2 regions of the Amorphus sp. MBR-141 genome follow, and region 1 is predicted to be linked to the other one. Evidence: riboswitches for the same ligand, from Rfam matches in the RefSeq annotation. Region 1 holds a riboswitch; the other holds the start of a gene.
What was found. A riboswitch is a leader RNA that binds a small molecule or an ion and turns the genes downstream of it on or off. The one in region 1 is predicted to bind cobalamin.
Positions count from the first base shown of each region.

Region 2: linked by a shared signal. The riboswitch ahead of ACSSVZ_RS27450 (ABC transporter substrate-binding protein) and the one ahead of ACSSVZ_RS16105 (TonB-dependent receptor plug domain-containing protein) in region 1 are both predicted to bind cobalamin.

Region 1 covers NZ_JBRJGW010000011.1:155,498-160,142, reverse strand. The annotation lists gene ACSSVZ_RS16110 (aromatic ring-hydroxylating oxygenase subunit alpha) at 1-732, opposite strand, end outside; cobalamin riboswitch at 852-1,061, opposite strand; cobalamin riboswitch at 1,319-1,522, shown strand; gene ACSSVZ_RS16105 (TonB-dependent receptor plug domain-containing protein) at 1,549-3,621, shown strand; gene ACSSVZ_RS16100 (ABC transporter substrate-binding protein) at 3,621-4,502, shown strand; gene ACSSVZ_RS16095 (FecCD family ABC transporter permease) at 4,499-4,645, shown strand, end outside.
Region 2 covers NZ_JBRJGW010000056.1:1,588-6,232, forward strand. The annotation lists gene ACSSVZ_RS27440 (ribbon-helix-helix domain-containing protein) at 1-23, opposite strand, end outside; gene ACSSVZ_RS27445 (conjugal transfer protein TraG) at 140-2,176, opposite strand; cobalamin riboswitch at 2,420-2,639, shown strand; gene ACSSVZ_RS27450 (ABC transporter substrate-binding protein) at 2,803-3,813, shown strand; gene ACSSVZ_RS27455 (FecCD family ABC transporter permease) at 3,810-4,645, shown strand, end outside.

The DNA.
Region 1 (4,645 bases):
GCCGCGGGCCTCGCAGGCGGCCCAGTGGGCGGCGATCTCCGGGTCGTCCATCGCCCCGGCGACGCCGGTGACGCCCGGCGCTTCCGGGTAGGTCTTGCAGAGCTCGGGATGGTTGGCCGAGCAGTGGTAGCACTCGCGGTTGTTCTCCCAGACGAGCTTCCAGTTGCCCTTCTCCACGATGGTCGTCTCGAAGGCGACCTTCGCGTCCTGCAGGCGGTGCGGCGCGAGGTAGGGCTCGATCAGCGCCCGGGTGGGGGCGAAGTCGGCCGGCGCGTCGGCGAGCGACAGGAACACGTAGCCGGCGACGGCCTCGCAGGCGACCGGCTTGAGGCCGAAGGCGGCGGGATCGAAGCCGTCGCCCATCTGGCGGGCGAAGACGAGGCGGCCGTCGAGGTCGTAGGTCCACTGGTGGTAGGGGCAGACGAGCCGCGCCGAAGTGCCCCTGGCGGCGGAACAGATGCGCGAGCCGCGGTGGCGGCAGGCGTTGTGGAAGGCACGGATGCGCCCCTCGCGGTCGCGCACGACGATCACCGGATAGTCGCCCACCTGCAGCGTGAAGAAGGCGCCGGGACGGGCGAGCTCGCACGCGTGGCCGACGAACAGCCACTCGCGGTACCAGACGTGCTGGAGGTCGGCGGCGAACCAGTCCGGATCGGTGTAGAAGGGCTGATCGAGGCTGTAGCCCGGGCGGCGCGCCGCGATCCGGTTCAAGATGTCGTCGCGTGAACCCATGTCCCCGTCCATCCTCGGCTGGGCCCGCAGAGCGCGGCGCGGACGGAAGGGAACCGGCCCGCGCGGAGAGACGATGCTTCCGCAAGGCAAGGACCCGATCGCCCACCGCGATCAGTCGGGACGTGTCACCGTTCGGGGCTGGTTTCCGGGCTGAAGGAGCGTCTCTTCGAGGACCGTCGCGATTCCTTCCCAGGCATCTGCCCAGTGGAACTCCCTGTCGCGACGTTGACTCCCTTGACCGTTGCGGGGGCAGCTCCGGATTTTCACCGGATTCCCAATTCTCCCGGCCTTCCAAGCGAGGACCGGGCACCCTGAACCCGGCCACCATCGCCCGGCGCGCAAGGCGGGGCGCGCGCAAAAGCGACGTCGCATGGACGACCGGCGACATGGGCGCGCCGGCGTGGCCGGGAACGGGGCGGCCCATGGCGCGGTCGGGGCCCGCGGAGGCGGCCTGGTGCTGGCGGGAATCGCGAAAGAACGGCCCGGACGGACGTGGCCCGAGGGTCGGGCGAGGGCCGCCGCGGCGGGGCCAAGGCGTTGAAAAGCAAGCCTGCCTGCGCGCGGCTTGACTCCGATCCGCCAGCCACTATCCCTGACGGTCGACGGTGCCCGCAAGGGCTCAATAGGGAACACGGTGAGGCGCGCCTGCGCGCCGAATCCGCGACTGCCCCCGCAACTGTGAGCGGCGAGTCATCCGCGCGAATGCCACTGGAGCCGGTCCGGCCCTGGGAAGGCAGCGGAGCGACGAGGACCCGCGAGTCAGGAGACCTGCCGTCATCCGTGGTCACGCGCGGTCGCATCGGGCGGGGTGTCTCGATGGGTACGGTCTCCATGGTCCTCCCATGGAGCCGCCTCGATCGCGGTGACGTGCCATCCGGCCGCGTGCCGCTCGAGGACTGCCACATGACCTTCTTCCCGACGTCCATCCGTGGACGGCCCGATGCCGTTCGCCATGCCGCGGCGTTTGCCGCCGTTCTCTGCCCGCTGTCACTGTCGCTTCCGCTTGCCGCCCATGCCCAGGACGCCGACCTGGGCGACGCCGCCGTGGTGGCGCTTCCCGAGATCTCGGTGACCGCCAACCTGGCTCCGACCGCACGCGACAAGGTCGGCAGCGCCATCACGGTGATCACCGGCGCGGACCTGCGGCAGCAGAAGATCCGCTTCGTCACCGATGCGTTGCGCCAGGTGCCGGGGCTCGCCGTCAACCGGACGGGGCCGGCGGGGCAGCTGACCCAGGTCCGCATCCGCGGGTCGGAGGGCAACCAGACCAAGGTCTTCATCGACGGCATTCCGGTGAACGATCCGGCGTTCGGGTCCGAATTCGACTTTTCCAGCCTGCTTGCCGACGACATCGAGCGCATCGAGGTGCTGCGCGGGCCCCAGAGCGCGCTCTACGGCTCCGACGCGGTGGGCGGCGTCATCAACATCATCACCCGCACCGGGCAGCCCGGCACCCAGGTCTCGGCCCGGCTGGAGGGCGGCTCGTTCGGCACGGTCAACGGCAGCGCCTCGGTGAGCGGCGCCAACGAGCATGCAAACTTCATCGCCAGCGCGATGGGGTTCAAGACCGACGGGATCTCGGCGGCCAGTTCCGATCTCGGCAACACCGAGAAGGACGGCTATCGCAACGGCACCGTCTTCGCCAAGGGCACCGTCTCGCCGAACGAGCTCGTCGACGTCACCGGGGTCGTCCGCTACACCGGCACCAAGGCCGATCTCGACAGCGAGGCCTTCCTGCCGGCCTACGGCCACACGGGTCCGGTCGACGCGCTGCAGGATTCGGTCGGAGAAGACCTCTACGGCCGCCTGCAGGCGCGCCTCAGCCTGTTCGAGCGGCGCTGGCAGCAGACGGCCGGGATCACCTACACCGACCAGAAGACCAAGTACCGCGATCTCGATCCGACGACCGTCACCAGCATCTACCAGGGCAAGAAGCGCCGGCTCGACTACCAGTCGACCTTCTTCTTCGAGACGCCGGAGATCGCCGACGCCGAGCACGTGCTCACGGTCGCCGTGCAGGACGAGGAGGACACGGTGACCTCCGACAGCGCCTATGCATCGTTCGACCGCTCGATCCATTCGACCGGCCTCGTCGGCGAGTATCAGCTGGAGGTGTTCGACGCGCTGACGCTCACCGGCAGCGTCCGGCAGGATTTCAACGAGCTCTTCGAGGACGCCACCACCGCCCGCGCGACGGCGGCCTACCGCATCGACCGGACCGGCACCAAGCTGCGCGGCTCGTTCGGCACCGGCGTGAAGAACCCGACGATGTTCGAACTCTACGGCTACACCAACACCTATCGGGGCAACCCGGACCTGAAGCCCGAGCAGGCGACCGGGTGGGACGTGGGTGTCGACCAGGAGCTCTTCGGCGGCACGGCGGTGGCGGACGCGACCTACTTCAACCAGCGCATCTCCGACCTGATCACCGGCTCCGGCCAGACCTCGATCAACATGCCGGGCACCTCCGAGATCGACGGCGTGGAGGTCGGCCTGACGGTCACGCCCATCGACCCGCTGACGGTGCGGGCGTCGTACACCTACACCGACGGCCGGGATTCCACGGGCGCGGAGCTGGTGCGTCGGCCGCGCAACGTCGCCAGCCTCGACATCAACTACCGGTTCCTGGACGGCCGGGCCAACGTCAACCTCGGCATCGACTACAACGGCGCCCAGACCGACTGGGTCTACAACGCCTCCTACACGCAGAAGACCGTCATCGACCTCGACGCCTACACCCTCGTCAACCTGGCGGCGTCCTACGACATCAACCCCCATACGCAGATCTACGGGCGGGTGGATAACCTGCTCGACGAAGACTACTACGAGGTGTGGGGGTACGGGACGGAGGGGATCGCCGCCTATGCTGGCGTGAAGCTGACCTTCTGATGGCGCCGATGCGCCGACATGCGGCGGCCGCGCTCGGCGCGGCCGTCACCGTCGCTTTCGCGGCCGCGGCGGGCCCGCGACCGGCGGCGGCCGACGGGCCACCGGCGGCGCCGGCGCGCGTCGTCTCGATGAATCTGTGCGCCGACGAACTGCTGCTGCGGCTCGCCGATCCCGACCAGGTCGCGTCGGTGACGTACCTCTCCCAGGATCCGGACCAGTCGACGGTGGCGGCGGAGGCCCGGCTCCACCCGGCCAACCACGGCCGGGCCGAAGAAGTCCTCCGCCTCGATCCGGATCTGATCCTGGCCGGCCGCTCCACGACGCGCGCCGCGGTGGATCTCCTGCGCCGCGTCGGCGCGCCGGTGGTCGAACTCGACGTGCCGGCGACGCTGCCGGAGGTGGAGAGCCAGATCGGGGCGCTGGGCGCCATCTTCGGCAATCCGGCGCGCGCCGATGCGATGATCGCGGAGATCGAGGCCGCCTTCGGCGGGCGCGAAGGGCCGCCGGCGGGCGATGCCCCGACGGCGGTCGTGTTCGCCCCCAACGGGTTCACGGTGGGGGAGGGGTCGCTGGTCCACGCGATCATCGAGGCGGCGGGCCTGCGCAACCTCGGGGCGGAGCAGGATCTCGGCGCCTACCGCCACCTCCCGCTGGAGCGGCTGATGGCGCTCGCGCCCGACGTGCTCATCGTCAACGCCGACGAAACGTCGCCGGCGCGGGCGTTCGAGGTGCTGCACCATCCGGCGCTCCGCAAGCTCCCCGGCAGGCCGGTGATCGTCCGCCTGTCGCCGAAGCTGTGGACCTGTGCCGGCCCCGAAATCGTGCGGGCGCTGTCGATCCTGACGGACGCGGCCGGACGGGCAGGGGGGCGGCGGTCATGAGCGCCAAGACGCTGCCCTACGGCGGCCTGCTGTTCATCCTGGCGGCGCTTTGCGCGGGGCTCTTCCTGGTGTCGCTGGCAATCGGCTACGCCCCCCTCGACCTCGCCGGCGCGGCGGCCGACGCCCTCGACGGGCGCGAGACG
Region 2 (4,645 bases), on a different contig from region 1:
TAGATGTTGTGGCGCGGCTTCATGCAGTCTTGCCCTGACGGTCTTGAAAAAGTCAGGACAAGGATCGCCGGATGCGCCGGAATCTCTTACGGCCTTTATGTACGACGGAATGCGATCACATGCGGATGCTTGCGCGGGATCAGAATCCTTCGAGCATATCCTTCTCCGGCCCCATCGCTTCGTTAACGCCATAGACGCGCGCCGGCTTCGACAGCCGATCCAGGGCGCGCTTGTCGGCGACGACATCCGACTCGTCCGCGTCAAGCCCCGGAATATCCGGCTGCCCCGGCTCGACGGGCTTCGCGACCTCTTCTTCCGCCAAGCCCGGGTGGCGTTGCTGCTGGAGCCCGCCTTCCTCGACAAGAGAACCGTGCCGGGTACCGTCTTCGTCGGAAGGCATCAGGCGGTCGTCGGTATCGCGCACCTGGCCGCTCCAGTCGTCGGGGCGCGATGCCGGTTTGTCCTCGTAGCCACCTTCGGAAAGATGTGGGGCCGGCAGAACACGCTGGGTAAAGTTCCGATCTTCGTAATAGCGGAGTTTCTTCGCCCGGATCGGCGTCAGACCGGAGACCAGCACCAGCTCGTCCGCGGACGGCAATTGCATCACCTCGCCGGGCGTAAGCAACGGCCGCGCCGTCTCCTGGCGGCTGACCATGACATGCGACAGCCACGGCGCCAGCCGGTGGCCGGCATAGTTGCGCTGCGCCCTGAGTTCCGTCGCCGTGCCGAGGGCGTCGGAGATGCGCTTCGCCGTCCGCTCATCGTTTGATGAAAAGGCGACGCGCACATGGCAGTTGTCGAGAATGGCGTTGTTCTCGCCATATGCCTTGGATATCTGATTGAGCGACTGCGCAATGAGGTAGGCGCGGATGCCATACCCGGCCATGAACGCGAGCGCCGTTTCGAAGAAATCGAGCCGCCCCAGCGCCGGGAACTCGTCGAGCATCATTATGAGCTGATGCCTGCGGGTCTTCTTCGGGTCTCCTTCCAGCCGCTCGGTCAACCGCCGCCCGATCTGGTTCAGGACCAGCCGCACCAGCGGCTTGGTCCGGGAGATGTCCGAGGGCGGAATGACCAGATAGAGCGAGACCGGATGTTCGGCATCCATGAGATCGGCAATGCGCCAGTCGCAGGCCGAGGTCGTCGCCGCGACGGTAGGGTCGCGATAGAGGCCGAGGAAGGACATGGCGGTGGAGAGCACACCCGAGCGCTCGTTCTCCGACTTGTTCAGCACCTCACGCGCGGCCGAGGCCACGACCGGATGGACGCTCGGGTTCTCCGGCGTGCCGAGATGGTTGGTCGCCATCATGCGCCGCAGCGTCGCGGCGAAGGACCGGCGCGGATCAGACAGAAAGGTGGCGACGCGCGCCAGCGTCTTCTCCTCCTCGGCGTACAGCACGTGCAGGATGGCGCCGACCAGCAAGGCGTGACTGGTCTTTTCCCAATGGTTCCGGCGTTCGAGCGCGCCCTCGGGATCGACCAGGATATCGGCGATGTTCTGGACGTCGCGCACCTCGTCCGGCCCCTTGCGCACCTCCAGCAATGGATTATAGCGGGCGGAGCGCGGGTCGGTCGGATTGAACAGCAGGCAATGGGAGAACTTCGACCGCCAGCCGGCCGTGAGCTGCCAATTCTCGCCCTTGATGTCGTGGATCACCGCCGAGCCGGTCCAGGTCAGCAGCGTCGGCACGACGAGGCCGACGCCCTTGCCGGATCGCGTCGGCGCAAAAGCCATGACATGCTCCGGCCCGTCATGGCGCAGGTATTGGTCCTTCAGCCGGCCGAGGAACACGCCCGCCGGACGAAACAGTCCCGCTTTCTCGATCTCCCCCTTCACGGCCCAGCGCGACGACCCGTAAGTGGTGACGAGCCGGCTCTGCCGCGCCCGCCACAGGGAGCCGGCGATGGCGGCGGCACACCCCATGAAGCCGCTGCCCGCTGCCAGCATCCCGGCCTTGTCGAACACCTCCGGCGCATAGGCCTCGTAGAAATACCACCACTCGAATAGCTTCCACGGCTCAAAGACCGGCCAGCCGAACAGGACAAACCACGGGCTACCGAGCTGCGCCTGGTAACCCAACATGTCGGCGCACCACTGTGTCGCCGTCCACACCCCCAGGATGACTATGGCGAAGACGACCGCGATCTGACCGATGAGGAGCTTTGTGGGAGTCATGAACGTCGTTCCGCTGCTTGAGGCACACGGAACGAGATTCGCCCAGAACGCCGGGAACGCTTATGGCTTTTATGTACGCTGGAATGCGATGAACCGCACGTGGATTGGCTTTTGTCGATTGTGCTTTCATTATGAGCAGCAATGGGGAAGCACCATGAATATAGACAGAAGTCGTAAGGTCACCGGGATAAATGCCCTGCGACAAAATCATTTGCGATTGACACGCCTCCTGTACTCCGTGTTTTACTTTCGGCCAGCTTCGGTTCCTGTCCCGCCCCACGCGGCGGGAGGGATTAAAAGGGAACACGGTGTGGTGTAGCCATCAGGCGCCAAATCCGTGACTGCCCCCGCAACTGTAAGCGGCGAGTCTTTGCGCCATTAGCCACTGACGAAATGTCGGGAAGGCGGCGCATAAGGCTAGGACCCGCGAAGTCAGGAGACCTGCCGCAAGCGTGTCACTCACCGAACCGCGGGGCGCGGAGTCGGGCGGGGTTCCCGCAGCGGTGACTTTCGCCGCCTGCGGTTGGAAGTATCTCCTTTCAAGCCAGGCAAAGTGACCACAAGGCTGGAGTCCGTCAATGGAATCCACGTCTCCGCCTGACTTGTTACGGGGAGGAAGAGCCCTCATGAAGACCTACATCATTTCCGCATTCATTCTGGGAGCGGTCACTTCCACTGCACAGGCAGAGCCGACACAATATCCGCTGACGATTGAAAATTGCGGACAGGAAATCACATTTGAAAACGCGCCGGATCGCGTTGTTTCCATCGGCCAGGGCGGAACGGAGTTGCTTTATTCTCTGGGTCTTGCCGATGTCGTGAAGGGCACTGCACTTTGGCGCAGCGATGTGTGGGAGCAATTTGCTGATGTCAATGCGGGGATCGAGCGGCTGGGTGACAATGAGCCAAGCTTCGAAAGCATCGTGGCCAAGCGCCCGCAACTGGTCATTGCCGATCTGATCAACTCCATTGGCCCGAACGGCCGCATCGGCACGCCCGAGCAGTTCGCGGATCTCGGTATCGAGGTCTATGTGCTGCCGGACCAATGCACGGATATCGGCCCCGGGGCGAGCGGCGGCGCGGGCGCGCGCTACAAGCCGTTTGTTCTCGACCAAGTTTATCACGGGGTTGCCGATCTGGCGCGGATTTTCGATCGAAACGAACGCGGTGCGGCATTGATCGCCGATCTCAAGGCGCGCGAAGCTGGCGCGAAGGCGCGCGTCGCGGATGTTGGCGAGGGGATTTCCGCTGTCTTCTGGTACTCCTCCGCATCCCGGGAAAGCGACCCCTGGGTGGCTGGACAAAACGGCGTGCAGGGCTACATGGCGCGGACGCTTGGCGTCACGAATGTTGTCGACATCATCGACGATTGGCCGACGGTTGGCTGGGAAACCATCGCGCGCGCCAATCCGACCATGATCATCGCCCCCGATCTGGCACGCCGCCGCTACCCGCTGGATGCAATCGACGTGAAGCGCGACTTTCTCAGGGAGGACCCCGTTACGCGCTTCATGGACGCGGTGGAGAATGATCGTATCGTCCCGCTCGATCCGCAGGAGATCGCCCCTTCCCTGCGCCTCGTTGACGGGATTGAAAAACTTGCCGAGGCAATCGCAGCGATCAAGGGGCAGGAATGAGCGGCGATGCTCTACCCCTGCCGCGGGGCCAGAGCCTAACATGGCTCTGGCTTGCGCCGCTGATTCTGCTCCTGGCGTTGCTTGCGGGCACCGCCATCGGCGAGACGAATATTGCCTTCGATGTGGTCCTGCAAACCATTGCCAACCGGTTGTGGGATGCAGGCTATGCGGTTGACCGGATCGACGAAGGTATCATCTGGAGTTACCGGTTGAGCCGGGCCATCGTAGCGGCGGCCTGTGGCGCGGGGTTGGCGCTGACTGGTGTGGTCCTGCAGGCGCTGTTGCGCAATCCTCTCGCCGATCCCTATCTCATGGGACTATCCGCCGGAGCCTCCACCGGCGCGGTGCTGGTCAGCGTGGCCGGTATCGGTGCCGGCGTCATCTCCATGTCCTTGGGGGCATTGGCGGGGGCGCTCATGGCGTTTGGTTCGGTGGTCCTTCTAGCCCATGCCGTATCCGGCGGGTCGGGCGGCGGACGTGCAACGCAGGCCGCCGCTGCCATCATCCTTGCCGGGATCGCCGGATCGCAGATGTTCAACGCGCTGACCGCCTTCATCATCGCCAAATCCGCCAATGCCGAGCAGGCGCGCGGCATCATGTTCTGGCTGATGGGCAATCTTTCGGGCGTTCGCTGGGAGGATGTGCCCGCCACGATGCTGGCCGCCCTTGTGGGGTGCGCGGTCTGTATATGGCACCGCCGCGCGCTCGACGCCTTCACCTTCGGCGCCGATAGCGCGGCCTCGCTGGGAATAAACGTTCGCCAGGTTCGCGGAACGCTGATTGCCGTCACCGCCATGATGGTCGGGGTCATGGTCTCGAAGGTTGGCTCCAT